DNA from 4 places in the Bacillus sp. FSL K6-3431 genome. Region 1 is predicted to be linked to each of the others. Evidence: riboswitches for the same ligand, from Rfam matches in the RefSeq annotation. Region 1 holds a riboswitch; each other region holds the start of a gene.
The links. A riboswitch is a leader RNA that binds a small molecule or an ion and turns the genes downstream of it on or off. The one in region 1 is predicted to bind S-adenosylmethionine.
Positions count from the first base shown of each region.

Region 1 (7,619 bases):
AAGACAAAGTTACTCCCCCAAGCGACTACGCAGAATAATAAGATAAAGTATGTGATGAACGATTTATTCATTCTGTATAATAATCTCCTTCCTAAAAAAAGCTCCCTAGACCTAAGCTTAGGAAACACTTTTACCGCAAAAATCGCTACTGCCCATAAAAATGAAATCGGATATAATAATTTAGGCAGTACAACATTTTTTTCAAACGTACTAAGCTATTCTACTAAAACCCAATTTCCTTGTCTAATTTAAGCTTAGTAACAATTATCTCCACTCAAATATGCCCGCTTCTTCAATCAAGGAAGTACGAGCTGACTTGTTATATTTGATATTTAATCTTATTGATGATTACATTCTTTTTTCTAAGTCCAGTCATCCAGAAACAGGTAATAAAATCGATAAATGAAATAAACATTCTAATTCGATAAAAAAAATAGGCACCTCGTTTATGAGCGCCTATCTGATAATCACATTATCCCACTTCTTCTGAAACTGGTGTTACACGCTTTTCTACAAATAGTACTCCTAATGCATGATGTTCTCCTTCAAAAAGGGCACGTTGTAATAAGCGAACTTCCTTATTAACATCCAACACTTCAAGTTTGCAGTATGCCCGGTTAACGAGCAATGCCTCGTATAAATCCTGTTTATTCTTTACTGGAATACTATTACAAGTTTTAATAATCTCGCCTGTTTTCAATTGTAATTTATCTGCAGGTGAATCCGGGATAACATCCAATATCATAATTCCACTATTTTGTTGAGTAAAATAATATGGATTAGCATTTTCGCGAACCCGATGGCGATGAGATATCCATAATCTACCAATAATCGCTACTATACCTGCAACAAATGGCATTATTTGTGGTAACCAGAAACCAGAAAAGGCGAGTGCAAACGTAATGACCCCTAACATAATTACATGCTTGGCAAGTGTATGAATTGCTATTTTGGGAAGTACCGTTTGAATTTGATTTTGAAACCCAATAATAAAAGGTACTAAGATAGGCGAATACACGCCCGTTCCCCATTCAAAAACCGGCCACCATTCAAATGGTGCAGTTAAAGGACCTGCTGGTAAAAATAAAAAGATAGGTAAGAACCAAAAACGTTTCGTTTGGTGGGCCCCCACCGTCATTCCTCTACGACTTTTCCTTAATTTTGGCGATATGTCTTTCAAACCATCTTTTAATAAAAGGAACCCTTCAGTTAGAGTTAAGATTCCTAGTAATAAGGCCGTCGCTATAAAAAAATTATTTTCAGTCAGATAGCTTTGATCGAAATAAGGTATTTGAAAATCAAAATATGTAACAGCATACAAAGATAGCAATGGAATCCCAATAGTTAACGCTGGTGATAATAAACGTGCATTTCCAATTAACCCTAGTACTATCGTAACAGTTGCTATACTAGCAATTATTATCGCAGGGAGTGCAAAGCCAACCACGATAAATGTGACCGATAAAATACATCCAACCATAATCCCAACAGGCAATAAATTTCTAAGCTCATGTGAAAAGTCATTTACTCTTACGTTGAAATCACGACGCTCTCTCTTTACTCTCAAGGTGCCGGCAATAAGAGCAATCATAAACGAAAAATAAAACACGGGATGTATGAACATTCTCCCAAAGCCTTTCGCAAACTCTATTAGCCACATTTCATCCATAAAATCACGCACCTTCCTAAAACGATAATCCTTTCTCTTATTCTATCAGAAATTTTAGCATAGCGCCTTTAATATTTGATAGAACGAATGACATCATTTTATAATCTTCACTTGCTCAAACAAGCATTCTAAGAAAAACTTAATATTACAGACTCTAATCCTATTCTAAGATAAAAAAATACAAGCCAATGTATAAATAAATTATACACTAGCTTGCCTATATATTTTATCTATTAAAAGATTTGATTGCAACTTGCAATTGCAAATCATTATCCTCTTTTTGTACAGCATCGATAATTGCTGTCATTAACTTCTCAGATGTCTCTACTGTAATTTGACCTGTGACTGGTAACTTCATCATTGATTGAAATGCCCTTACTGCTATCTCTGTTTGCTCATCAAAATATCCATCTTCTCGACCCGGTCCATACCCTAAACCTGTTAACATTTCCTGAGCAATCTTTATATCTTCATTATTCATATCTCTCACTAAAGCTTTTTCTAATTGAAGCATATGCGTTTTAAAGTAAGCCGGCTGCGCCACTTCAAGTGTAGGTTCAATTCCCTTTCCATGAATCCAATTTCCATCTGGCGTTAGCCATTTGGCCATTGTAAGCTTAATATTGCTACCATCATCCATCGGTATAGCCTGCTGAACCGTACCTTTTCCAAAAGTCTTTACACCAATCAGTGCATATCCCTCTGCCTCTTCTAAGGCTCCAGCTAATATCTCTGAAGCAGATGCGCTTCCCTCATCAATCAGCACTTTAATTGGATATGGTTTGCCTTCTTTCAACTCTGAAAAATAAGGTTTTTTATTCCCGTTCCGATCTTCAATTTGTACTAATGGCTTCGTTTCCGTTACGAGTTGACCTAGAATTTCCTGCACACTTGATAACATACCTCCTGGATTTCCTCGGACATCAATGATTAGGCCTGTGATGTTTTGTTCCTCTAAGTTCTTAAGGAGGGCTGTAAAATCCTTTGCTGTTGATTGTGCAAATGAAGTAATCTCCAAGTAACCTATCTTTTGTCCTGCATTTTTTTTCACATCCGAAAACACTGTTAATACTGGGACTTCATCCCGAGTTACCGATATGTTTATTGGATTTGCTAATCCCTTTCTTCTAATATCGAGTTTAACTACTGTACCCTTTTTACCACGAATTTTCGTCGAGGCTTCATATAAATCAAGTCCTTGCACACTTTTCCCATCAATATTAATAATTTCATCCTTCGGCTTCAATCCAGCCTTCTCTGCGGGTGAATTTTTAATAGGTGAAATAATGAGTAATTTACCTTCCTCAATAGCAATCTGGGCACCAATTCCATCAAAGGAAGAATCCATGCTGTCATTAAAGTTGGCTGCTGCATCTGGTTCCATATACACTGAATATGGATCCTTCAACGTTCCGATCATTCCTTGAATAGCCCCTTGAATTAACTGAGATTCATCAACCTTTTCAATATATGAATGCTGAATTAATTCATATGCCTTAGCAACTTTATTAAGGTCAGCGTCACCGATCTTTACTTCTGACTCCGAACCTACATCCACTTTCTTCCCTGTTGCATTTTTCCATTGTGGGATAATCCACGTTATGCCAGAATATGTCCCCCCAACGCCAATGAGGAATGAGCAGACAATAATTATCGTAAGCCACTTTTTTTTCATCCTATCCCTCCACCCACTCACGTAAGAATATTACTTCCATACATGATATGTTGTATGTGGACAAGATATGATAGGAATGGAAACATGTCTTCTTCTTAATTCAATGCATAACTAGCTTTTTTCTTTTGAAAAATATGAGCAAAATCTTCGATCATTGCGCTTGCAGTTGGATCGCTCCCCGCTCCAGGACCTTGTATTGTAATCGTACCAGCTAATGTGGCTTGAACAAGTATTGCATTGTCCACACCTTCTACATTATAAAGTGGGTGATTTGCATCAGTTAATACAGGACTGACAGACGCAAGTATTTTTCCGTCTTTTTTTGTCACTTCAGCAATATGCTTATAACGATGGCCATTGTTATAAGCCACTTCAATCTGTTCATTGGATACGGCTGAAATCCCCTTAACATTTACTTCATCCCAGCTAGGCTGGCTGCCGAATACAAGACTACTTAATATCATCAGTTTATAAAACGCATCAAATCCCTCTACATCATTAGTCGGATCTGCCTCCGCATAACCAAGTTCCTGAGCGGTCTTCAATACTTCCTCAAAAGATAATTGTTTATTTCTCATTTCTGTTAATATATAGTTCGATGTACCATTTAAAATAGCTTGAATACGCTCTACCTTATTCACCTGCAATTGATGTGCCAGTGTTCTGATTATAGGCACACCACCGGCTACAGTTGCTTCATAACCAATCTGGACGCCTTGCTCATAAGCTTTGCGTAATAGCCTTTCTCCATGCCTTGCAAACATCACCTTATTTGCAGTGACGATATCGCAGCCTTGTTCCATCGCTCTTTCCAAATATATATAACTTGGATCCTCGCCCACAATTGCTTCAAATACAACTTGTAGATCTGGGATATTTAATATCTCCTCGAAATTAGTTGTCACTAATACATCTTCGGAGATACTACGATTCTTTTCTAAATCTTGGATAAGCACTCCAACAATTTGCACTTCAGCATCAAGTATATCCTGCAATTGCTGCTGATGTGTTTGAACTGCTTCGTACACTCCTTCTCCTACTGTTCCAAAACCGAGTATTGCTGCCTTGATGACTGCCATTTGTTTCCCCTCCTAATGTTTAAAATCAAAAGGCTGAGACGCAATGCGCTCAGCCCCTGTTATCCTGAAGTATTATTTAGTAGTAGCTTCAACAGATTTTGCGATTGCTTGTTCCAGATCTGCTGTTATATCTTCAATTGCCTCTAATCCAACTGCAAGGCGAATCAATTCCTCTGTTACACCTGTTGCTTTTAAATCATCTCCACTTAACTGCTGATGTGTAGTAGAAGCAGGGTGAATAATCAATGATTTAGCATCTCCAACATTAGCAACATGAGAAAACAGTTTGACATTATCTATTGTATTTCTACCAGCTTCGCGGCCACCTTTTATTCCAAAGTTCACGATCGCTCCAGCACCTTTAGGGAAATACTTCTGTGCAAGTTCATATGATGGATGACTTTTAAGACCAGGATATGCAACCCACTCAACTGCATCATTTTGTTGTAAATATTCTGCCACTGCTTTTGCATTCTCCACATGTTTCGTAATGCGTAGATGTAATGTTTCCAATCCTTGCAAGAAAATGAACGCATTGTCAGGACTTAAGCAAGGTCCAAAGTCACGTAGCAGCTGAACACGTAATTTAGTAGCAAATGCTGCATCTGGTACATCGATGCCAAAACGGATGCCGTGATACGAATGGTCAGGCTCAGTGAATCCAGGGAATTTCTCATTGTTCCAATCAAATTTTCCGCTGTCTACAACAACTCCACCTATTGCTGTTCCATGACCACCAATCCATTTTGTAGCTGAATGGACGACAATATCTGCACCGTGTTCAATCGGTCTGCTTAAGTATGGAGTTGCAAATGTACTGTCTACGATTAACGGAATATTGCTTTCATGCGCAATCTTAGCAACTGCTTCAGTATCAAGAATATGCAAGCTTGGGTTGCCGATAACTTCTGCAAAAATTGCTTTCGTTTTCGGAGTTATTGCTTTACGGAAGTTTTCCGGATCTTTCGGGTTAACAAAGTTTACTTTAATTCCGTATCTTGGGAGCGTTACAGCGAACAAATTGTATGTTCCACCATATAAATCTGTAGCAGCTAAAATTTCATCACCTGCATGTGCAATATTTAAGATTGAAAATGCAATAGCAGCCATTCCAGATGATAATGCAACTGCGGCAGTTCCGCCTTCTAACAATGCGACTCGCTTTTCAAATACGTCGACTGTCGGGTTCATGATTCGAGAATAAATATTTCCAGAAACCTCTAAACCAAATAGTTTTTGAGCATGCTCCGTGTTTTCGAATACATAAGAAGTTGTTCTATAAACTGGTACACCTCGTGACCCTGTTTCATCAGGCTCTTGCCCACCATGAAGTAATAAAGTTTCTGGCTTAAAGTTTTGTTCTGACATTTTTTTATCCCCCTAAATATTATAGTAATTTGATTGGTAAACTTGGTTAAAAGGTTGCATAATATTTTCTGCAATCTTCTTTATACAAAAAGCCCTCTTCTGAATAAGAAGAGGGCGTATATACAGTTCCTCCCCTTATCTTCCAGGTTACTAAATAACCTGTAGGAATTAGCACCTTTTCAGATAAAATCATCTGAAGGTTGCCGGGCATCGCAGGGCCTATTCCCTCCGCCGCTCTAGATAAGAGTAATGCTTATTATTAAATTTTAGATAGTTCAATGAACTCTTAAAAATTAGTATACTACGTATTTGAATAATGTCAACCCTTTTTCACTTATTTTAAAATTTTAAGTTTTTAAATGCTGTCTAACCTAGATTGTACACAAGGCTAGTTCTTTTGTGATAAGGAACTCATGTATGCTTTAGATAGTGTAATCACTAAACGTACGGATCTAAATAGATGCTCGTTCCTGTTATGAAACGAGCATCTATTTACGTGGTAATGTTCACTACTTCATTTCCTTAACTAATTTTCCAATCATTTCTTCATCCATTGGACCGACAATTCGTTTATGAATAAATCCATTACTATCAATCATATACGTTGTTGGTATTGTTAGTATTTGATATTCATTACCAACATTTCCTTTTTCATCTAGAGGTATTGGAAATGTTAATTCATACTCTTTAATAAATTTGCTGATTTTGTCTCTTTTATTGACACCACGTTCTGCATTCGTTAAATTTACTGCAATTATTTCAACATTATCATTCTCGGCAGCCGTTTTGTAATAGTTCTCCATATGAGGCATTTCCGCCTTACATGGGGGACACCAAGTCGCCCAAAAATTCAAAATCACTTTTTTGCCTTTATAATCAGACAGTTTAATTGATTCACCATCCAGTGTTTCCAATTCGAAGTCGGGTGGTTGATCTCCTGTTGTTAGCCCAGGTGCAGCAGTATCTACTTGTGCTTCCTTTGTTGATGATTCCATTAAAAATTCTTCTTGGGCCAATTCCTCTGCTTTTTTTGCTTGTACTTCTTTTACAATATTCACTGTAACAATACTGATTAAAATCACGATAACTATTAACCCAAAAATATTTTTCTTCACTTGGCACCAACTTTCTTTATTTTAGATATGATAAGTAATGCAATAACTACTATTATATATGTCATAATTGGAACGGAAAAAAGTCGATCCATTACCGAATAAATAAGTAGCTGAATAACCGTAAACAAAATGAGTAATTGCTGTAGCCATCTTATTTGGTTATTTTTTAAAATGGCCATTACAACAAATCCAAAATTGATTAAGATGAGTATCACTCTAAACAATAAAGGGTAATCATCTACTATGCTTATAACAATCTCATAAATAGAAAACGTCATTAACCATACTTGGAAAATGTCACCTATGCTCATTTCCGCTTGTTTTTTTCTTTTACCTATAATAAATAAGTATATGCATCCAGCGATCAGTCCAAGCCAAAAACCTTTTATCCCACCATTAAAATACAATATAGTTAAAGGGTTCTGTATACTGAATTTAAATTGAAATAAAATTACACTCAATTTCCACGTGATAATAAATATAAAAATAGCATTCCCATAATAATCAGCTATATGCTTTTTCTTTAAAAGCAACAACATGCCAGTCGTTAGAAAAAATGCTATTACGATCGCTACCCAAGAGACTGGGAAGGATAAAGAACCAATTGAAAGCCACATTTCATCCGTCCCCCCTTTCTTCCTTTAAAGAACTGGTGATAGTAAGCGTGAAACGGATTCTTTAAATCTTATATATAGTGGACGTTTTTGATACTC
Region 1 is NZ_JBBOCT010000001.1:2,150,898-2,158,516, forward strand. Features, by position in the region: gene MHB53_RS11070 (DMT family transporter) at 1-71, opposite strand, end outside; gene MHB53_RS11075 (PDZ domain-containing protein) at 473-1,669, opposite strand; gene MHB53_RS11080 (S41 family peptidase) at 1,896-3,344, opposite strand; gene MHB53_RS11085 (homoserine dehydrogenase) at 3,440-4,423, opposite strand; gene MHB53_RS11090 (O-acetylhomoserine aminocarboxypropyltransferase/cysteine synthase family protein) at 4,496-5,791, opposite strand; SAM riboswitch class I at 5,924-6,038, opposite strand; gene MHB53_RS11095 (redoxin domain-containing protein) at 6,301-6,906, opposite strand; gene MHB53_RS11100 (hypothetical protein) at 6,903-7,523, opposite strand; gene cls (cardiolipin synthase) at 7,548-7,619, opposite strand, start outside.

Region 2 (7,619 bases), 2.4 Mb from region 1:
AGACAACATTGATGGGAATATTAAAAGTAAAAAGCTCCGATGCAATATTCTCAAGCATTGTCCAAAAGGTAGAAACGGTTCATAATTTACTTGATGTTTCGCATACGATGGCTGAAAACATCGGGAGAAGCGCGGATAATGTCCATCGTTTTATAGATGAGATGAATATTATGTCAAAAGAAAATAAAGAAAATATGGAGAGTATCTCGGTTGCCTCGGAGCAACAATTGGCTACATTTATTGAATTTAAAAGTATTACAACAGATTTACGAAGTACTACAGAAAATCTTAATAAGCAAATTGCTGATATCAGGGTCTCATAATAATCTGACACGTTTTAGTGGCACATCTGGAGGGGGAGATTTATCGTATCTAAATTGGAATTAGATAGAATGTTAGGTATTTAAAAGCTGCGACTTTATATGTTCATTCAAGTATTTTTCAACAAAGTGAAACTATAATCCTTCCCTTCCGTATTATTAATATTAAGATATAATGTGTAGGGAAGGAGAGTACAATGATGGAGTTTATGATTATCATTGGTTCAGTACTTGTTCTTTATTATATAGTTTTGATTCCGATGCAATACGCAAATATTGCCACAACAAAGAAGTCGATGAAAAAGTCCGGTTTAACTCATAATGAGGAATATGAAAAAATGAGTTTTGAAGAGCAGCAATTACAATACAACTTACAAGGGAATATTTTCAATTTGCCCGCTACATTAATTGCGCAGTTTATTTACTTTATTCGCCATCGAAATGAAAACAGGTAGAAGGTAGTACGAATCCACCTTTCTATCAATTAGTTAAATAAATTGATTGCGGTTACATCTTGTAATTTTAAAAGTTCAATGTTATACTACTACTATAATTTCATTACGGATCACATGTTACTGATACGATCAGGCATGGTGGTAAATAAAAGAAGTCATGCTTCTTTTGTTATACCTCCATGCCTTTTTTGATGCCTTGTTTCACTTTGTATAACTATAAGCGACATGTTAATGGTTTTGAATACATGACCGAATCACCGCTAATTCGCGGTTGAAGGATAACAGCTTATATATAGTGACACACTGATGAAAAAGGGAAAACAAGGAGATGGTTTCCGTTGAAAATAACAAAGATATTGAATAATAATGCTGTGATAGTAATGGATGGACAAAAGGAGAAAATTGCGATTGGAGCTGGGATTGCTTTTCATAAGAAAAGAAATGACATTGTAAATGTCCATAAAATTGAGAAGCTTTTCGTTATGAAAGAGAATGAAAAGCTTCAACAACTTCTAAATAGGATCCCAGAAGAGCATTTTACCATCTCGGAGGAAGTTATTACTTATGCAGAGGAGTATATCGGCTCAAAGTTAAATGAGCATATTCATATTGTTCTTACTGATCATCTTTCATTTGCGATCGAACGGGCAAGAGATGGCATTCATTTGAAAAACAAATTATTTCATGAAATAAAAATCTTATACAAACGAGAATTCGAAATAGGCCTATGGGCAGTTAAACATATAAATGAAAAATTTCGAATAGATATGCCCGTTGATGAAGCTTCTTTTATTGCACTTCATATCCACACGATGAAGCTCCAAGGTGGTGACTTGCGGCAAACGGTTAGACATACAACGATTGTTCGAGATATGGTCCAAACGATTAAAGGATATTTAAATATCACGGTCGAAGAAGACGACATATCTTACCAACGTCTGCTTACTCATTTACATTTTGCTTTGGCTAGATTAAATAATTACGAAATCCACACGATGGATGAAGAAATGTTAGGAATGATCAAGAAAAAGTTTCCAATATCGTTTAAATGTGCATCAGAGGTAGCAAAGAAGTTGTCTATAGTGCATAAGGTAGAGCTACCAGAGGAAGAATTAGGTTATATCACACTTCATATTGAAAGATTAAGAAAATATTAGTTTAACAAGGAGATTTGCTTTTTCAATATGGGAGTAAAAGTGACTTTAAAGGAGGCGATGCAAGCCATATATGCTTTCGATTGTTTATTTTTCAACAGAGAACTACAAATGGATGCAATTTTATATAATATAAATTCGTTTTCTATTCATCGTTGAACATAGATAATTGTGCCGTATTGATTCAAAAGGTTAATTTATCGCAGATTAACGGGCAGTAAAACCCCGCTTCAAGACTTAGAGAAATCGAAGAAGGATAAGTGAGGGAAACTGCCCGTAAAGGCCCGATTGGTTCAGGCCAACAGGATGTTGGTCACTCAGGCGTTGCCGCAGGACGCGGCGACCTTTTCCTGAGTTCCTTAACCATCAGTGGGGGATGAACAAAACCCCCACTGATGGAAGTTTCACTTTATACGAGTTTTGATAGGAGGAATGGTTAAAATGATGAAATATTTCCAAAAACTTGGTCGTTCCCTCATGTTGCCAGTTGCCGTATTACCAGCAGCAGCAATATTAATGGGAATTGGTTATTGGATCGATCCCTCTGGAATGGGAGAAGGAAGTGCGATAGCCGCTTTCTTAATTAAAGCTGGATCTTCCATAATTGACAATATGTCTATTTTATTTGCAGTTGGTGTTGCGCTCGGGATGTCCAAAGATAAAGATGGCTCCGCTGCGTTAAGTGGGTTAGTAGCCTACCTTGTAGTAACCACTTTGCTTTCAACAGAGTCAGTAGCTATGCTACAGGGAATAGATGTGGAAAATGTAAACCCTGCCTTTGAGAAAATAGGCAATCAATTTGTTGGTATTATTTCCGGTATAGTGGCAGCAATTATGTATAATCGCTTCAGTCATGTACAATTACCAGATGCATTGGCATTCTTTAGTGGAAAGCGCCTTGTGCCGATTATGACAGCTGTTTCAATGTTAGTAGTATCTGCTATTTTGTTCTTTGCATGGCCTGTTATCTTTACTGGATTGGTTTCATTTGGAACAATGATTAGTAAGTTAGAGTTTATTGGTGCAGGATTATATGGATTCTTCAATAGATTATTAATTCCAACAGGCTTACATCATGCATTGAACTCTGTATTTTGGTTTGATGTAGCTGGAATAAATGATATTGGGAACTTCTGGGCTGGAACGGGTACTAAAGGTATAACAGGAATGTATCAAGCAGGATTTTTTCCTGTTATGATGTTTGGTTTACCAGCAGCAGCACTTGCTATGTACCATACAGCGAAAACGAAAAGGAAAAAACAAACTGCATCCTTAATGTTGGCAGTAGGTTTTGCTTCGTTCTTTACAGGTGTTACAGAGCCACTAGAATTTGCATTTATGTTTTTAGCACCAGCACTTTATGTCGTCCATGCTGCTCTAACTGGTATCTCTTTGGCCATTGCCGCATACTTTCAGTGGACTGCCGGGTTCGGATTTAGCGCAGGATTCGTAGACTTTTTCTTAAGTTCAAGATTGCCACTTGCTAATCAACCATATATGTTAATTGTTCAAGGATTAGTTTTTGCTGTTATTTACTATTTCTTATTCCGATTCTTAATAGTCAAATTCAACTTAAAAACACCAGGTAGAGAAGACGATGTAGTAGAAGAGAAACAGGAAGAAGATGAAGTAGAAGAAGTTACCGGAGATAGATTTGCTGTTATGGCAGCTAAAATTTATGAAGGATTAGGCGGTGACGATAACGTCACTTCTGTCGACAATTGTACGACACGTTTAAGAGTGGAAGTAAAAGATATGGATGCAGTAAATCAAAATAAAATTAAGAATACTGGCGTCCCAGGAATTAATATTGTTGGAAAACAAAGCATTCAAGTAATTGTTGGTACAAATGTTCAATTCGTAGCGGATGCCATTGATAAGATTCGCAAATAAAAACCGAAACCTTTTTTATATAGAAACGTAGGAGATAAAGAAGGAGGGATTAGGCTGAAAAAATACTTTGTGTTTGCTGTTATTTTTGCTTTAGCTTTGATTGTACTCCAACTCATTTTAGGTGTAGTATTAACAATCTCGTACACACCTAGCTCGTCAGTAGGGGAGATCACTGCATTATCATCCAAGGTTGAATTCGGAGAAACAAGTATGGTTTCGCAAGTTGTCATCGCCTTATCTGCATTAGGTATTACTATTGGTGTGACAAAGCTTAGCAATAAAAAAATAGTTAGATGAGCAAAAGGAAGGGATGCAAATGGCATTCCCTTCCTTTTTGTTATTCGATGAGGAAACATTCACACTTTTTGTAAAAATATGTTGACTAATTGTAACGAAGCAAGTATTATCATTTTATACAATAATTTAATGAATTTCTTCTTATCAAGAGAGGTGGAGGGACTGACCCCGTGATGCCTCGGCAACCGACATATAAATGTACGGTGCCAATTTCAGAGGAATTAAGATGATTCCGAAGATGAGAAGGTGGACTAATGCTGATTATGTTTATTCACGCACTCCCCTTCTCTCTTTATGAGCAGAGGGGTTTTTGTTTTCTAAAATAAGGTAAGGATTCTAACTTTTCATTTTCAATAAAATAATAAAAGTATCTATAATCTAGATATATGAATACTTTAATATATAACTAAATATGTATTTCTTATCCAGAGAGACGGAGGGTACACAGGCCCGAAGATGTCCGGCAACCTTCAAGTGAAAGCTTGAAAAGGTGCTAATTCCTGCAGGTATGTATGTTCCTGAAAGATAAGATGAGGCGCCCCTCTTCTTATGATGAGGGGCTTTATTGTTTATAGCTTCTGTTTTACATTTCCGAGTATCCACTTAAAGAGTATAAGAGAAGGGCAGATCAAGAATTAATCTGAGTAATATTATAGAAATAATTAATATTGAGCAAGAGAGTTAAAACCAAACGGAAGTATTTAATGACATAATTTTTCTAGAAGTGATGAACGATAACCAATTAGATGCGTTCACGTTTGGTTCAGAGGAGGAAAAGAACTTGATAAAAGAAGAGAATTTACTGGAATCAAATATATTATGGCAACCGAGTGAAGAGTGGATTTCACAGTCTAATTTAGTGGAATTTTCTAAACAGATTGATTATCCACTTCTACCATATGAACGTTTTCACCAATGGTCGGTGGATCAACCTGAAGAATTCTGGTCAGCTATTTGGGATTTCACTAATATCATTGGGGAAAAAGGTGAAAAGGCATTTGTGCCTCCAACTAAGAGTGGCATGCTGGGTGCCCAATGGTTTCCAGATGCTCGTTTGAATTTCGCAGAAAATCTATTGAGTGGGGACAAAGGAAATGCAGCAGTGATTGTAGCTGGGGAAGATGGTGTTACCCAATCTTATACATGGGGGGAATTACGCAGTAAAGTAGCTAGGGCACAGCTAGGTTTGAAAAATCTAGGTGTATGTCGTGGTGATCGCGTAGCAGGGATAGTGACAAATGGAATCGAAGCGATAGTAGCGTTATTGGCGACAACGTCACTGGGAGCTGTTTGGACTTCATGTTCTCCAGATTTTGGCTCTCAAGGGATTGTCGATCGTATCGGGCAAGTAAAACCAAAGGTATTGATCGTTTCACTGGATTATCAATATAATGGCAAGTTTTTTGATATTCGAGAAAATATCAATGCTGTATGTAAGGTGCTTGACGGTATTTCTGCAATCATTACGTTGACAGAGAAAACAGATGAATCTATTAAGCAAACAAAGAAAGTGTTGAGCTGGCAGGAACTGTGTCAGGAAGGGCCTTCTGTTCCAGAATTTACGAGAGTTCCTTTTGATCATCCCCTGTATATCCTATATACATCAGGGACCACGGGCCTTCCTAAAGCAATTGTACATTCCGTTGGCGGCACATTAATTAAGCATTTGAAAGAACATCAATTACACTGTGACGTGAAACCTGGAGATGTAATGTATTGGTACACGAATACTGCATGGATGATGTATCCGTGGTTAGTTTCGGGGCTTGCGAGCGGTGCTGCAATTTTGCTTTATGATGGATCACCATTGCGTAAGGATAAAATTGGAATACTGTGGGAGATTGCTGAAAAAGTTGGTGTGACACATTTCGGAACTAGTCCGAAGTATCTGGAAGCTTTACAGAAAGCTAATTATTCGGTTGGACAGGAACACAATTTGTTAAAGTTGCGCAGTGTTCTTTCTTGCGGGGCACCACTATCGGCAGAACAGTATGACTGGGTCTACAAACATATTAAGAAAGATTTAATGTTGGCATCGATTTCGGGTGGAACTGAAATAATTGGTTGTTTCGTGATGGGCTCTCCTATACACCCTGTTCGGCGTGGTGAGATTACTTGCAAAGCCCTTGGAATGGCTGTCGATGTGCTTGATGAATATGGTCTATCGGTTTACAACCAAAAAGGGGATTTAGTTTGCACAAAGCCGTTTCCAAGTATGCCGCTCACATTCTGGGGAGAGGGTGGAGATGAAAAATACCATTCTTCCTATTTTGCTAATCGACCAGGGATTTGGACACATGGAGATTTAGCAGAACAAACTGCGGAACAATCGCTTGTCATATACGGAAGGGCTGATACAACACTTAATCCAGGCGGTGTCCGCATTGGTACTGCTGAAATTTATCGTGTTGTTGAACAAATCCCGGAAATCATAGATTCTTTAGTTTTCGGTTTACCGAATGCGGGTGATGAAGAAATAGTGTTATGTATAGTAACGAAAAATGGGGAACTAGACGATGTACTAGCTGATGTTATACGTAAAAACATTCGAAGAAAAGCTTCTCCACGACATGTTCCTCGTCGTATTTATTGTGTGAAGGAAGTCCCTTATACAATAAATGGGAAGAAAGTGGAAGGGGCGGCACGATCCGCGGTAGTTGGTCAGGAGATAAAAAACAAGGGATCACTTAATAATCCAGATTGTCTTGTGGATTATGCTACGTTGTCAGAAAGGAGTTACGTATGATGGTCAAACGACGGGTTCCGAAATGTGCAATTGTAGGTATCGGGGAACTTGCGCCGGTACGTTATACAGAAGGCGCAACAACATTAGGATTAATTGCGGAGTCTGTGCGGCTAGCAGTTGAAGATGCCGGTCTGGAAAAAGATGCGATTGATGGTCTTTTAGTCGGCCCACAAGTGGGAGAAACTCCTCAACATGTACCAGCAACAGTAGCGGAATATCTTGGCCTTGAGCCGACAATGTCGAATGTGGTCGATCTCGGTGGAGCTTCTGGAGCTGGAATGTTATGGCGAGCTGCAGCAGCGATCGAAGCGGGTATGTGTGAAACGGTTGTATGCGTGCTTGCTAATACGAATGAAAGAAGCGGAACTCCGCGTTCACCTAATCGTAATCCAATTCGAGAATTTGATGTACCGTTCGGTGCTTCCGGAGCGAATACCTCCTATGCGCTGCTGAAGCAACGTCATATGGCAGAATATGGATCAACGCAAGAGCAATTTGCTTTGATTGCACATTGGGCGCGGAAAAACGCTCAACTGAATCCGAATGCAATTTTCTATGGTAAACCGCTTTCGGTTGAGGAAGTTTTACAATCACCTCTTATTATCGATCCAATGCATTTATACGAAATTGTGATGCCAGTTGCCGGTGGAGCGGCATTCGTCGTCACTTCGAAAGATAATCTGCCAAGTGGGGGTCATCCACCGGTATATTTACTCGGTGCGGGGGAAAAGATCACTCATCGCGCGGTTAGCCA
Region 2 is NZ_JBBOCT010000001.1:4,502,169-4,509,787, forward strand. Features, by position in the region: gene MHB53_RS26490 (methyl-accepting chemotaxis protein) at 1-323, shown strand, start outside; gene MHB53_RS21655 (DUF3949 domain-containing protein) at 518-775, shown strand; gene MHB53_RS21660 (PRD domain-containing protein) at 1,114-1,932, shown strand; gene nagE (N-acetylglucosamine-specific PTS transporter subunit IIBC) at 2,371-3,822, shown strand; gene MHB53_RS21670 (hypothetical protein) at 3,892-4,119, shown strand; SAM riboswitch class I at 4,258-4,364, shown strand; SAM riboswitch class I at 4,538-4,651, shown strand; gene MHB53_RS21675 (acetoacetate--CoA ligase) at 4,901-6,865, shown strand; gene MHB53_RS21680 (thiolase family protein) at 6,865-7,619, shown strand, end outside.
Region 2: another riboswitch for S-adenosylmethionine. It lies ahead of MHB53_RS21675 (acetoacetate--CoA ligase); the one in region 1 lies ahead of MHB53_RS11090 (O-acetylhomoserine aminocarboxypropyltransferase/cysteine synthase family protein).

Region 3 (7,619 bases), 190 kb from region 1:
CGGGTGCATTTGCATTTTTGAACAAACACTTTATAGAAGAACAAAAGACCAAGAGTAATTCACTCCGGTCTTTTGCTCATAAATATATATTAATGGGTGATCAAGTATGAAGCTTTTTTTCAATGCTAGACACAAGCCTCTGACATTCTTGATGCTCTTCATCGCGCCTTTGTTCAACTTTCATTCTCAATCCATGCTCTTGCTTGTAAGTTTCATAACCTAGACCATGCGCACCGTGCATAGCTTTTTCCATTCCACTTGTGTACTGCAATTGCAGGGTATTAATAAAAAACCAATCCTTTCATTTTTGGAGACCAGCAGTCCCAGTTTGTGAAGCAATTTATATTTTTCATATCATATTATATACTAAACAAACATTTTTATAAAATGGAAATTCATCAATATTATGTGCAATTTGTTCTGGTAACGACCGCCATCAATGAGTTAGTAGCTGCATATAGGTGAAATCAACCATTTTAAAATCCGGACATTTTGACCTATGATTAATCTCGGAAAATCAATTAATTAATTTCTTCTAATTTTTTTAGCAATAAGATTGCCGATCGATTGGACCAATTGAACCATGATAATCAATGTAATGACTGTAACAATCATAATTTCTGTCTTAAATTGGTTATAACCATAAGTGATAGCTAGATCACCTATTCCTCCGCCCCCAACCGTACCCGCCATGGCTGAAGCACCGATAAGCCCAATAGTAGCAATCGTTAATGCTAATATAATGGAGCTTAATGCTTCCGGAAGTAAAAACCTCCAAATGGTTTGCCACGGTGTAGCTCCCATTGCTTGTGCCAATTCAATTGTACCTGTATCAACTTCTAACAGGGAGTTCTCAATTAATCGGGCAATATAAAAGGCTGTGTATAAAACGAGCGGAACAATTGCGGCAGTAGTGCCAATCGATGTCCCAGCAACAAGCCGTGTAAATGGAATAATCGCAACGATGAGAATAATAAAAGGAATAGATCGAAAAATATTAATAATGATATTTAGAATATTAAATAAAGCTTTATTTTCTAAAAGTCCGCCTTCTCTTGTTACAACAAGTATGATACCGACTGGCAAGCCGATTATAATGGAGATGATTAGTCCCACAGCAACCATATAGAATGTTTCATTCAATGCAGTAAAGAACTCGGGCCAGAACCATGGATCAAAATGCATCTTCCGTTACCTCCTTTACAATCGCGTCATGATTTTTCATATATTGTACAGCACGCATAATTTCTTCACTATCACCTTTCATATTGATGAGCAAATTTCCAAATGGTATTCCTTGTAGTTCTGTGATCATTCCGTAAAATACATTTAGATCAACTGAAAAGTTTTTAGCGGTATCTGATAAAAGTGGTGTACTTGTTGAACTTCCTTTAAAAATAACTCTAAAAGCTCTATCTGTACTAATCTGCTTGTTCTCCAAAATCATTGTTTTAATCGATTGAGGTATATCATCGTTTAAAACAGTGCGAACGAAACTTTTTGCAATCTCTGTTTTAGGTTCAGTAAAAACATCAATCACTGATCCTTGCTCTACAATTTTTCCACCTTCAATGACAGCGACTTTATCACAAATATCCCTAATTACATTCATTTCATGTGTAATCATGAGAATAGTTATATTAAATTCAGTTCTGACCTTGCGTAACAACTCTAAAACGGACTCCGTAGTACTAGGGTCAAGCGCAGATGTCGCTTCATCACATAGAAGTATATCAGGATCAGTCGCTAACGCCCGTGCAATACCTACTCTTTGCTTTTGACCGCCTGAAAGCTGTTCAGGATAATGGGACATCCGATCCTCCAGGCCCACAAAGGATAGTAACTCCGCTACTTTTTCTTTTATGAATGTTTTAGGTTTACCTTGCAAAATAAGTGGCATTGCTACATTTTGAAAAATTGTTTTCGAATGTAACAAATTGTAATGTTGGAAAATCATACCGATTTTTTTTCTTTGGTCACGTAGTTCCTTTGGAGAAAGAGTGAGTAAATCTACGCCATTAATAAGAATTTTTCCAGATGTTGGGCGTTCTAATAAATTCACACATCTAATTAATGTACTTTTACCTGCTCCACTAAAACCAACAACCCCAAAAATCTCCCCTTTATTAACAGAGAGATTAATTCCTTTTAATGCTTCAACTCTCTTTTCTTTCTTTTTTCCAAAGACTTTATATACATCATCTAGCTGAAGCATCATTTTATCTCCTTTAGTCATTCATTAAAATTGTTTACGTTTCACTGCCTACCTCTATTTATAACTAGGTCCGGACGAAATATCAATACTTTTACTCATAATTTTAGCCTGTTTATAAGGAAAACAGGCTAAAGTGTTAGTATTTTTTACTTCGTTTGTTTATAATGATCTAAGAAAGAAATTGGTTCTCTTACTGGAACAGCAGCACCTTTAAATTCTTCCTCAATAAATTCTTTCACTTTATCCGCGTGGTAAATTTCCACTATTTTCTGTAATGTCTCATCGTCTTTTCGCTTTGTTTGTGCAGCAATAATGTTCACGTATGATTTATTACTTGCATCTTCCCTAAATATTGAATCATGCGTAGGATTTAAGCCTGACTTGATCGCCATATCCGAGTTAATAACCGCAACTGCTGCATCATCAAGACCACGTGCCGCTTGGCCTGCATCTACAGGAGTGATTTTAAGGTTTTTAGGGTTATCTACAATATTTTCCGTGCCGCCAGTACCATCAAATCCGTCTTTTAATGTAATTACTTCTGCTTTTTCTAAAAGTAATAACGCTCTGCCTAAGTTGGTAGGGTCTTTAGGTAAAATAACCTGGTCCCCGTCTTTCAAATCACTCACGTCAGTAATTTCTTTCGAATACATCCCCATTGGCCAAATGGAAGTCGTTCCAATCGCTGATAAATCAAGTTTCCGATCTTCTTTAAAGCTATCAAAATATACAACCGTTTGAAACGCGTTAATATCAATTTCACCATCAGCTAATGCAAGATTAGGCTGAACATAATCATCAAATTTTACAACTTCGATTTCAATTCCTTCTTCTTTCGCAAGTTCTTTCACTAGATTCCAAGTTGGAATTTCTGCTGAACCTACTCCAACTTTAATGACATCACTATCTGATTTACTTTTCGATCCACATGCAGCTAATACTAAAATAACTCCTAATAAAATGATCGTAAATATATTTCTTACATTTTTGCTCGATTTCATTATTTTCCCTCTTTTTTTATATTATTTTATTTTGATCTTTCTTTAGAGTAGTTTAGGAATCCTATCCCTAAGCGAAGCGTAGGTGAGACCTACCAATCAGGTGGGGTAGAATCCCCACCTGATCCTCCGATGTTGTAGCTTACTGTAAATTCACTTATCAAAACGACTTGGATCAAACATGCTTATGTCTATGTCCGGCGTTGTATCCGTTGATAGCTCTGCTGCAATCTTCCCCATGATCGGTGCAAATTTAAATCCATGCCCAGCCATTGGTCCAAGCAGTGTTACATTTTGCAAACCTGGTGCTGCACCAAGAACAAAATGTTCATCAGGCGTATTTGTATAGAAACATGTCTTAGCTTTTACAGGTTCTGGAATGAGATCTGGCAAGTACTTCCTTACCTTTACAGTAAGGGGTAACAAATCTGCATCATGAATCTCCCTATCTACTTCATTAGGGTCGTCGAATATCGCTCCACCATGATGAAATGCAACCTTTACCGTTTTCCCATCAATTGATGGGAACCCATAGAAACCTCGACCTTTGCTTACCCTAGAAAAGATAGGGAATTTCTCTGGTGTGAACTGCTCAGGATTTCTAGCATTGTACCATACTAAAACTTGGCGTTCGAGTGAAACAGGTAATTTTAGCTGTGGGAGAAGCTTGGATGTCCATCCACCAGAAGCAACAATTACTTTTTTTACCCTAATTTGTTTATCTCCATATGAAATAGAGACACCATTTTTATCCGGTATAATTGTCGTTACTGGACTATCTGTATAAACAGTTCCCCCTAATTCTTCGCCCCGATTTACCGCTGTTTCAATTGCAAGCTCGGGTTTTAAAAAACCAGCTAATTCCTCATAAACGGCAATTTGATTTTCTTGAAAATTAATTTGTGGATATACTTTGCTGGCCTCAGAAGCATCATATATTTTATGAGGAAGATTATACTGTTGGACACTTTCTTGCACAGTAGTCATAAAATCGTCTTCTTTTGGTCCGAACATCGTTCCACCGGTTTCTACATAAAGTTCAACACCGGTTTCGTTCTCCAATTCGCGCCAAAGATCCCTAGCTGCTTGGAGTAGTGGAACATATGCAACACCTTCACCATATGCTGTACGAAAAATTCTCGTTTCACCATGTCCAGCGCCTTTATCATGTCCTGGTCTATATCGATCAAACCCTACAACATTAACTCCCATCCGTGCAAGCTGCCAGAATGCAAAACTCCCCATGGACCCTAATCCAATTACTGCTACATCTGCATCAACTTTTTGCTCATGATATTCGCTCATTTTGATGATCTCCCCATAATTAATTGTTTTATATGTGCTGTAATATCTAAGAATTAATCTGCTTATTCTTTATAAATAAAAATGCCCCTCTGCATAAATGAGCAGAAAGGCATCGAAATAAACAAACCTTCCTCTCATCTCCCAAAGCATTAAGCTTTGTGTGATTTGGCACCATTTCACTATTGTGACGGTTGCCGGGCTTCAAAGGGCACATTCCCTCCACCTCTCTGGATAAGAGCAAAACTTTATTAAATTTTATGATCAAGTTATCTATTATTGTGATTTTAACATGCAGACTTACAATCGTCAATGACATAATTATAGTTTTTTCGACAAAATCCTCAGAATCCTATTAAGCATTTATACATATCGCTTAACTAAATCGTGTAAATAAGGTACTGATTTACACGCATAAATCTTTTCATCTACTTGCCCATCTTTTACAATTAACATGCAGGGAACACTTTCAATAGAAAAAAGCGCAGCCATATCAGGATAATAATTTAGATCAGTTTTTCCAAATGGAATACCTTCTATCATATGTTCGACTATGCTAATCATTTTTCCAGCAACCTGACAGGTGCCACAAAGCGGAGTGTAGAAATAAAGAACAGCTGTCCCTTCCTTTTCCAAAACTTCCTTTATATCTTCATTAGACCATTCTATCATAATAACTAGTTCATCCCTTTATAGAAGTTGTTCAAAGAGTCCGGTAAAAATGGCAGTCGAATTTCGTTGTCAGCATGCTTCTCCGTTCGTATAAGAAGAAATCTTCTACCTAAAATCGCTCACGTTCCTGTGAACGACACAGAAGACAACACATCCTGTGCAAGTGCTGTGGTGCTCGAAAGCTGCTCTTCCTAGAACTTCGACGGACAGGACGTCCTATTGCCGACACTGCACAGGACGTAGCGGTCTTAGTCGGCATTGGCCCTTTTTATCCTCATTTTGAACTTAAATTTATAAATATTTCGCGTCAACATCCATATTTGCCCTCAATAGCATTGTTGCTAAATACTGATAGGGCGCCGTTGCTACTTCTTTATATGTCCGATCAATATATAGATGATGTGCCATTGGAAATTCACGTTTTAATACTTTTCTGAGCTTTTCACCCGATTTATCGGCGTCAACTAAAATATATACTTCTTTATCATCCAAAACTTCAACTAACTCGTCAAGTTTTGAAAAACTAATTGTTCCATTTGTACAAATGATGTCTACAGGTTCTTTGACAATCCTTGCAACCCTTTTTTTATCAGACAAACCTTCAACAATAATGACTTTATTCGGGGCTGTTTTCATTGCTTCAACTCCGGTTAATCAAATTTTCACAGAAGGAACCTCGACTAACACATCCAATTTCTACAGCTGTATAAAGCTTATGGGAGTGAAAAAATGCATCTCAGCTATTGCTAAGATGCAAGTCTTTATTATTCTTCATTCGTCATGTCTGCATATTGTTCAGCAGACATCAGATTGTCCAACTCACTATGGTCGGAAGGCTCTACTACGATCATCCATGCTTTTTCATACGGAGACTCGTTTACGTATTCCGGATTATCTTCCAACTCTTCATTAACCTCAATTACTTTTCCGCTTAGTGGTGAATATAATTCAGAAACAGTTTTAACAGACTCTACGCTTCCGAATGGCTCATCAGCTGTAACTACATCACCTACCTCCGGAAGTTCAACAAATACAATATCTCCCAGCTCGGATTGAGCGAAGTCAGTGATACCGATACGCATATTCTCGCCTTCTGTTTTAATCCATTCATGTTCATCAGAATAGCGAAGTTCTTTTGGCAAATTCATTCCATAACCCCTCCATAATATCTTCTATAGTTAATGTACATAAAGATTTTCACTAAATCAAGAAAAGCATTTTAAACCGAAGATTTAATTCGTCCATGCTCCCGAAAAATCCGATTCTTTAAAACCTACTGTTACTTTTTTTCCGTCTGTGACAATAGGACGCTTTATAAGCATGCCATCAGAAGCCAGTATTTCGTAAAGCTCTTCCTCTGTTGCATTCGGTAATTTATCTTTTAACTCGAGCTCGCGGTACTTTTTCCCACTTGTATTAAAAAATTGCTTTAATTCAAGACCGCTATTTTCATGTAGCTGCTTTATTTCATTGCTCGATGGAGTACTTTCTACAATATGTATTTCGGTAAATTCAACATTATTATCCTGCAGCCACTTTCTTGCTTTACGACAAGTACTGCATGGAGGATAAGTATATAACGTAACAGACATTTCCTCACCAACTCCCCTTTTTTTTCCCCTGCAAACAGGAGGCTTATCTACTATACAGTATACTTTATTATTCGGCAGAGTTTTCAATTTACCTTTGTCAAAACAACTAACATTTTTATTTACTTTGCATATTGTAAGTTAATACATATAGAGATACTATCCTTAGCATTCAGAATGATTGTCCAGTTTTATAACATCAACTTATGCAATTCTTTAGTAGGATCTCTGCATAAAATAACTTTTTCTATAGTGTCATCAGAGTACACAGAATCCTGATTTTCTACAAATTCATACTTTATTTTAAGTCGCGACTTCAAAGCCCCTTATGTCAGAAAGGTGATTTGATATCCCTTTTGAATAGCCCTTTAGATACTATCACGATGTCATGATAATATTCAATCAAGGTCTCTCAGTCGGAAATCCCATCACCTATTTTCTATTTTCAAGTAATTGTACATGTGGGGACCTTGTACGAGACATACAGACGAATAGTGAATGAAATGGTCTAGGCACTTCACCTTTTAGAATAATCTGTTCACTCTTTTCTGTTACTGTATCAGTATCAGGAGTAGCCAATAATAATGCTTGATTATATGGATGAAGAGGATTTGTGTACACATTATTACTCCCGCCAAATTCCACTAGATTACCAAGTCTCTAAAGTAAGCTGAGGTAGGTATCAAAGTTTGTCAAATAATATATCGGCAATATAATAGGCTTAAAATATTAGGAAGTTTTCACCTTCTCTTAGTTTCGACTAATAAATAGATTGGTTTTATAGGGAGTTACACCTGGTGTAGCGTTTTAATGTGATGAAGATTTAGATAAACGGGATGTGTT
Region 3 is NZ_JBBOCT010000001.1:1,959,155-1,966,773, forward strand. Features, by position in the region: gene MHB53_RS10160 (hypothetical protein) at 101-253, opposite strand; gene MHB53_RS10165 (methionine ABC transporter permease) at 526-1,185, opposite strand; gene MHB53_RS10170 (methionine ABC transporter ATP-binding protein) at 1,175-2,215, opposite strand; gene MHB53_RS10175 (MetQ/NlpA family ABC transporter substrate-binding protein) at 2,362-3,216, opposite strand; gene solA (N-methyl-L-tryptophan oxidase) at 3,367-4,518, opposite strand; SAM riboswitch class I at 4,650-4,756, opposite strand; gene MHB53_RS10185 (thioredoxin family protein) at 4,879-5,187, opposite strand; gene MHB53_RS10190 (toprim domain-containing protein) at 5,479-5,823, opposite strand; gene gcvH (glycine cleavage system protein GcvH) at 5,952-6,335, opposite strand; gene MHB53_RS10200 (arsenate reductase family protein) at 6,420-6,779, opposite strand; gene MHB53_RS10205 (ABC transporter ATP-binding protein) at 7,209-7,421, opposite strand; gene MHB53_RS10210 (DUF2642 domain-containing protein) at 7,565-7,619, opposite strand, start outside.
Region 3: another riboswitch for S-adenosylmethionine. It lies ahead of solA (N-methyl-L-tryptophan oxidase); the one in region 1 lies ahead of MHB53_RS11090 (O-acetylhomoserine aminocarboxypropyltransferase/cysteine synthase family protein).

Region 4 (7,619 bases), 2.7 Mb from region 1:
GTTGAAAACCAGTTTTTCCATTATTAAATGTACGACTCACATTCTGAACTGCAAGCAATCTCATTACCTCCTTTAACGCTGATTTGATAAGCTATCTTGCCAGCGAAGTGATTTCTCTTCTAATTTTTTTAGCAATGAATCGGTTATTTTACCAATAACTGCAAATAAGCAAATACTTGCAATAATCAATTCAGGTGAATACGTATTTTGTCCTACGACGAGTAAGTAACCAAGTCCTTGACTTGCGCCCATAATTTCTGCAGCAACAACGAACATCCAGCCAAGCCCCATGCCACTCCGTAAGCCAACTAGGAATGATGGTAAGGAAGCTGGAAGAATAATTTTTCTCAACGTTTCAGTTGAAGTGAATCCATAAATTTTCCCAACTTCAATTAGTTTTCGATCTACTCCTTGAATCCCAGAAACAATATTCAAATAGACTGGAAAAAAAACACCGACAGCGATTAATACCACTTTTGAAGATTCACCAATTCCCATCCAGAGGATAAACAGGGGCACCCACGCAAGTGATGGAATCGACCGAAATGCCTGTATAAGCGGATCCATTAGTTTTTCCAATACAGTAAAATATCCTACTGCTGACCCAAACAAGACCGCAGCTATCGTTCCGAGTAAGAAACCTGCCGCAACTCTAAACACCGTTGTTCCAACATGACCGAAGAGTGTACCTGCTGCGCCCATTTCGAAAATTTCTTGCACGATCCTAGTTGGTGCTGGTAACAGATGAGCTTCAATTAGTCCAACTCTCGCTGCTGCCTCCCAAAAAATTAATAGAACGAAAGGAATAATACTTCCTAATAACCATTTCTCATTATTTTTCCATAGAGAATTTTCAGTCAAGCGCGTCTTCGGCTTTCCCACTGCAACTCCAATTGTTTCGCTTCTTTCACTCATCTTCATTACCGCCCTTTACTTATTGAAATTAAATGCGTAAGCGCTGGAGCAAGACATATGTCCTAAAATCAACTATCAATTATAAACAAATTTATTCTCTATCAGCATCGAAATAGCTTGAGTTAATTAAGTCATCTACGACTTTTTCAATATTTGTTTTAGATTCAATGATACCTTCCGATTTGAGCACATCACCAGCTGCTTGAATCACATCCCTTTGATCATCTCCCGGTGCCGAAGTAGAAAAATCATTACGCTCAAGCTGAATTTTTGCTACATCTAAATCAATTTGTGCTTCTTTTGCTAAAATTTCTGCCGTTTCTTCTGGATTATCAATCGCCCATAAGCGCGCTTGTTCATATACTTCAATTACTTTTTTCACATAATCAGGATACTTTTTCGCAAAATCTTCACGAACGTTCAATACGCCATATGTGTTAAAATCCGGATTTCTGAAGAAGAGATTAGCTCCGACTTCCTTTTCTACACGAGCCATATGTGGATCTAGTCCTGCCCAGGCATCAACCTCACCTGCAAGAAGTGCTGCTGCACCATCTCCATGCTGTAAATTGACGATTTCCACATCTTTTGCAGATAGACCACTATCTTCTAGCGCTCTTAATAAAAATATATAAGGATCTGTTCCTAATGTTGCCGCTACTTTTTTCCCTTTTAAATCTTCAACTGCTGTAATTGTTTTGTCAGTAGAAACAAGCGCTGTCCATTCAGGTTTAGAATAAATATATACAGATTCAATTGGAGAACCTTTCGCTTTCGCCATTAGTGCTGCTGCTCCAGCAGATGATCCAAAATCAACACTTTTGGAATTTAAGAACTCAAGGGCTTTATTACTTCCATGACTTAAAACAAACTCGACTTCAATCCCTTCCTCTTCGAACAACTTTTCAGCAAAGCCTTTTTCTTTTAAAACAAGACTTGTTGGCGAATAATGTGCATAATCTAGAATTATTTTTTTCGGTTTACCCGGCTCTTCACTTGCATTTGCAGAGCAAGCTGCTAACGCAACCGCTAATGTAAAGATTAATAATGTTTTAATAGTCCATGATTTCATTTGAAATCCCCCCACTTATATAATTAATCACATAATATTACTTGGTTTAACTTTATACATGATAGATAAGAACCTCTTTGCCACCGGAAATGGCGTTTAGTGGTTCCTTCTATTTGCATTTTTCCTTTTATATAGCATTTGTACCTTTTTAAAATAAACATAAAAAAGCCCCCTTCCTAAGAAGAGGGCGTTATATACGATTCCTCCTCTTATCTTCCAGATCAATGATCTGTAGGATGTAGCACCTTCTCAAACATAATAATGTTTGCAGGTTGCCGGGCTTCACAGGGCCTATTCCCTCCGCCACTCTCGATAAGAGATTACATTTAATTGTCAAATACTTATTCGTTGACCATGTATTGCAGTATAAACGATTGTTTTGTTGCTGTCAAATGATTTTTAGAAAATTAATGCAATATATCCAATTTCAATTGTTCACTGCTTTAGCAATAGCCTGCTGTAGTTGAATAATAATATCTTGCTCATTTTCGATACCAATTGAGATACGAACGACACTTTTATTTATTCCAAGCTTCTCTTGGGACTCGCGAGGTAAGTTTCGATGTGAAGTACCAAATGGATAAGAAACAGTTGTCTCAACTCCACCTAAAGAAGGCACAATTTTAATCCAGCCAAGTGTAGAGAAAAACAAGCGAATATCACATTGTTTAGCCAATTCAACAGTTACTACAGCTCCGTTTCCATATTTAGAAACCGCTTTTGGATAAAATACCTTTTTAACATTTTCATTATTTTCAAGAAAGTCTGCCACAGATTGTGCATTAGCTGATTGTTTTTCCATACGCAAAGCGAGTGTCTTTACTCCTCTGCATGTAAGCCAAGCTTCAAATGGACTTAAATTTCCACCTAAGTTGACAATTTTTTGTCGCGCCTTTTTCACAAGTTCTTCTGTTCCAACAATCACGCCAGCCGACACATCACTATGTCCACCGAGATATTTTGTTGCACTATGAACAACGAGATCTACTCCAGCTTTATAAGGCTGAAGCAAGTATGGGGTTGCAAACGTATTATCAACCATCGAACACAATTGATATTCTTTAGCAATTTTTACAAGTGTAGTAATATTTTCTACTCTTAAAAATGGATTTGTAATACTTTCCGTATAAAGTAACTTAGTATTAGGGCGGATCGCTGACAATACCTCAGCTTCATTAGAAAATGAGACAAATGTAACGTCTACACCAAAGTTTTTTAATTCCTCGGACAATAGATGATACGTACCCCCGTACAAATCCTCACATGCGATAATATGATCCCCGTGTTTAACGACCGCAAGTAATCCAGCCAGAATCGCAGACATACCTGATGATGCAGCAACACCAGATTCTGCTCCTTCTAATGTTGCTACTGCTGCTCCGAGTTCATCCGTATTCGGATTTCCATATCTCGAATACAAGTATGGCGTCTCTCCTTCAAAATAACTTTCCAATTCGTCGAGGTTTTGGAAAGCAAATGACGATGTTTGATAAATAGGCGAAACCTTCGCTGTAAAGTTTTTATTTTGTTTTTGTGATTGATGCACTGCCATAGTGTCAAATGAAACGTCGCTCATTATATTGGGTCACTCCTATGTTTGTAGCAAATGTGAAATTCAATAATTGTGATTATACTCACAATTATAAGAGTTGTCAAAAAAAGAGACTCCAAGAACTTTTGGGTTGTGATTAATAATACTGATTCATGTAGCCCTTAAGGCAAATATATTCGGAATGAATCTATTACTGCCTAGCGTGATCCAATCTTACTGACCGTCGGTAGGGCAATTTACTGATAGTTCGAGTACAATTACTAGCATACTCGCACAACTATAACTAGTTAATATCGACTATTACTGGCCACTCAGCTATTTTATGAGCCACTCACGTGATTTACTGGCCACTCGGCTATTTTATGAGCCACTCACGTGATTTACTAGTCAAGTCCAGACAATTGTGTAATTTAGTTTACAATGTTTTCTTTATGATATTTAGTTATAGTTGGCTATTTTATTTCATCAAGTGAAAAGGGGGTACCCCCTTTTCACTTGATGAAATTGTCATTTTATAAACTCTTTTTTCCGCTTCGTTCTCTGTTTTCATAATCCATTAGTATTGCACCGATAAGTCGAAATGCAGATTGATTATTCGGGAAGATACGTATGACTCTTTCTCTCCTGCGAACCTCCTGATTAAGCCTTTCAAGTGAATTTGTGCTCGCTAGATAACGATGATAACGAGAAGGCTGGTTGAGAAATTGAATGGCATCTTCGAAGCCATCCTCTAAAATTTCAATTGCTTTCTGGACCTTTGCTTCTTCTTCATATTTATCGACAAATTGCTCTTTATATTGGCGAGCTTCTTCTACTGAAATACTATTAAAGATGCGCCTCATGTCAGCGATTATTTGTTTTGATTCTTTTTTTGGCAATCGTTCAATGATATTCCGTTTAAAATGGACAGTGCAACGTTGCCAAGAAGTGCCTATGAATTCCCGCTGAATTGCTTTTTTCAGTCCTTCATGAGCGTCTGAAATAATAAGTTTTGGAGACTGAAGAGCACGTCCTTTCAGGTGTTGGAAGAACCCTTGCCATGCCTCAAAACTCTCAACATGATCGATTTTTAGTCCAATCACTTCACGTCTCTTGTTTTCATTTATCGCTGTAGCGATATAAACTGCCTTGGAAATCACTTTATTATGTTCCCGGACCTTGATATACATGGCATCTGCATAAACGTACGGATAGTACATGGTATTTAGAGGGCGGTTTGCCCACTCATTTACGATTGGATCTAGCTTTCCAGTAAGGGAAGATACGAACGATTTAGAGACGTTTTCTCCACACAGTTGTTGAACGACATTTGTGACTTTTCGAGTGGAAATCCCATTGACCACCATCTCTAACATCGACAATACAAAGGCCTGATCTACACGGGAAAACTTTTCAAACACGGAGGGAGAAAAGTGTCCCTCACGGGTTCTCGGGACTCGCAGTTGAACCCTTCCAATACTAAGGAGAAGCTCTCGCTCGTAGTAGCCATTTCGGTAATCAATGCGTTCGATCGAGCGCTCGTAGGCAGCTGCTTGGAGATAATCATCGCGTTCCTTCTCCATATATTCATTTAGGACAAGTACAATCGTGGATTTTACTACCGCTTCCAGGTTTGAATTTAGCACTGAGTCTTTTAAAATTTCAATATCTAGGTTAAAATTAAGTTGGGTCATCATCAATTCCTCCTCAATGTGATCGTGGTTGAAAACATTGTAACATGAGGTCTTGATGAGACCTTTTCTTTTTACACAATTATACGGACTCTATCGATTTACTGGCTACTCGGCTATTTTATGAGCCACTCACGTGATTTACTGGCCACTCAGCTATTTTATGAGCCACTCACGTGATTTACTGGCCACTCAATTTTATGAGCCTATCAAATTATGAATCATGCTTAAAAGTTCATAGGAACAAAATAAAAACTAGATTGGTATGATCGACCTACCAACCTAGTCTTTTTCACCAATTTTCAATCTCAGGTCTTTCCACTTTGGCATTGCCTTTTTTTGAAGAGCGCTTGCGGAGTTCTGCTTCAACATCTTCAAGCGGCACACCTTGATCAGCTAAAAGAACAAGTAGGTGATAAAGCAGATCACTACTTTCATTGATTAGCTCTTCTTTATCAGTATTTTTTGCGGCAATGACCACTTCTCCTGCTTCTTCAATTAGCTTTTTAGCAATTTTATCCGTACCTTTTTCGAATAAATAATTCGTATACGATCCTGGAATCGGCAATTGCTTCCGCTCACTAATCTCAGCCATTAAGTCTTCATATATAGAAGGGGACTCTGAAACTTCTCCCTCAATCGTATGAAAGAAGCATGACTTTTCTCCAGTATGACAAGCAGGGCCCAGCGGATCGACTCTAACTAGCAACGTATCTCCATCGCAGTCCAGCTGAATGGACTTGACTATTTGCTTATTTCCTGACGTCGCACCTTTATTCCAATATTCTTCTCGCGAACGTGAATAGAACCATGTTTCCTTCGTTTCTAATGTACGTTGAAACGCCGTCTCATCCATATAAGCGAGCATTAACACGTCGCCTTTCCGATCATCCACAACAATCGCAGGGACGAGTCCTTTGGAAAAATCAGGCTTCATTGACATTCACTCCTTGTTTTTTACACAGCTGTTTTACTTCAGCAATTGTCAATGTATTTTCATGAAAAATTGATGCGGCGAGGGCGGATGCAACATCTGTTTTTTCAAAGACTTCAACAATATGTTCAGCATTTCCGCATCCGCCTGAAGCAGTAACTGGAATCTGAACAACGTCAACGATTGCTTTTGTTAGTTCTAGGTCATAGCCATTCTTCACACCGTCACGATTAACGCTTGTAAGTAAAATCTCCCCAGCACCTAGACTTTCTAATTCTTTGGCCCACCAGATCGCATCAATTTCCGCATCCTCCATACCACCGCGTGTCATTACATGCCATGTTCCATCTGGAAAGAGCTTCGCATCAACTGCAGCAACAATTCTCTCTGAACCGAATTTCTTCCCCGCTTCTTCGATGAGCGATGGATTTTTAACTGCAGCTGAATTGATACCAACTTTATCTGCACCTGCGGCTAAAATTCGAGCAATATCATCTAAACTTTTAATTCCACCACCAACTGCAAATGGCACTGTCACAACTTTTGCCACTTTACTCACCAAATCGGCGATTGTCTCACGCTCTTCTGTTGTAGCCGAAATATCTAAAAATACAAGTTCGTCTGCGCCAGCTTCAGAATATGCTTTTGCCATTGCAACTGGATCTCCCATTTCGCGCATGCCTTCAAAATTCACACCTTTAACGACTTTTCCGTCCTTCACATCAAGACAAGGAATAATTTTTTTCGCTACCATCACGCACCACCTTTTAGTTTGACTGTACCTTCATACATCGCCTTACCAACAATCGCTTCTGTAATCCCCAGCTCAGCAATTGCATCTAAATCAGCCTGATTTCTAATTCCGCCTGAAGCAACAATCGTGCAATCAACTGCCTCATTAATTTTTTGAAGTTGTTCCAGATTAGGCCCTTGCATCGTGCCATCCTTAGAAATATCAGTGAAAACAATTGTCTTCACACCGAGCTGCTCCATTTGTTGGGCAAACTCAATATAATTCACATTAGTTGACGTTTCCCATCCACTAACAGCCACTTTCTCATGAAGTGCATCTATTCCAATTACGATGTTTGCTTGGAAACTTTTCAATGCTTCCTTTAGAAAATTTTCATCTTCCAATGCGGCTGTACCAAGTACAACCCTTGATACGCCCGCTTTAATATAAGCTCTTACTGTTTCAAGTGATCGTATACCGCCACCGACTTGGACAGGAACTGTGGATATTTTACATAGATTAGAAATCAATTCCAACTGATCTGGATTACCTGAGCGTGCGCCATCCAAATCGACAATATGAATGATTTCAGCACCATCTTCAATAAACGTTTTTAACTGAGTTGCTGGATCGCTTCCGACTTGTGTTGTTTGTTTAAAATCACCCTGATAAAGTCTGACACATTTTCCATCGATTAAATCCATTGCTGGTAAAATCTTCATTAAACTGCCCCCTGAATCAAA
Region 4 is NZ_JBBOCT010000001.1:4,812,024-4,819,642, reverse strand. Features, by position in the region: gene MHB53_RS22825 (ABC transporter ATP-binding protein) at 1-58, opposite strand, end outside; gene MHB53_RS22820 (ABC transporter permease) at 73-921, opposite strand; gene MHB53_RS22815 (aliphatic sulfonate ABC transporter substrate-binding protein) at 1,007-1,987, opposite strand; SAM riboswitch class I at 2,194-2,306, opposite strand; gene MHB53_RS22810 (trans-sulfuration enzyme family protein) at 2,415-3,563, opposite strand; gene MHB53_RS22805 (IS256 family transposase) at 4,052-5,212, opposite strand; gene hisIE (bifunctional phosphoribosyl-AMP cyclohydrolase/phosphoribosyl-ATP diphosphatase HisIE) at 5,502-6,146, opposite strand; gene hisF (imidazole glycerol phosphate synthase subunit HisF) at 6,136-6,897, opposite strand; gene hisA (1-(5-phosphoribosyl)-5-[(5-phosphoribosylamino)methylideneamino]imidazole-4-carboxamide isomerase) at 6,897-7,598, opposite strand.
Region 4: another riboswitch for S-adenosylmethionine. It lies ahead of MHB53_RS22815 (aliphatic sulfonate ABC transporter substrate-binding protein); the one in region 1 lies ahead of MHB53_RS11090 (O-acetylhomoserine aminocarboxypropyltransferase/cysteine synthase family protein).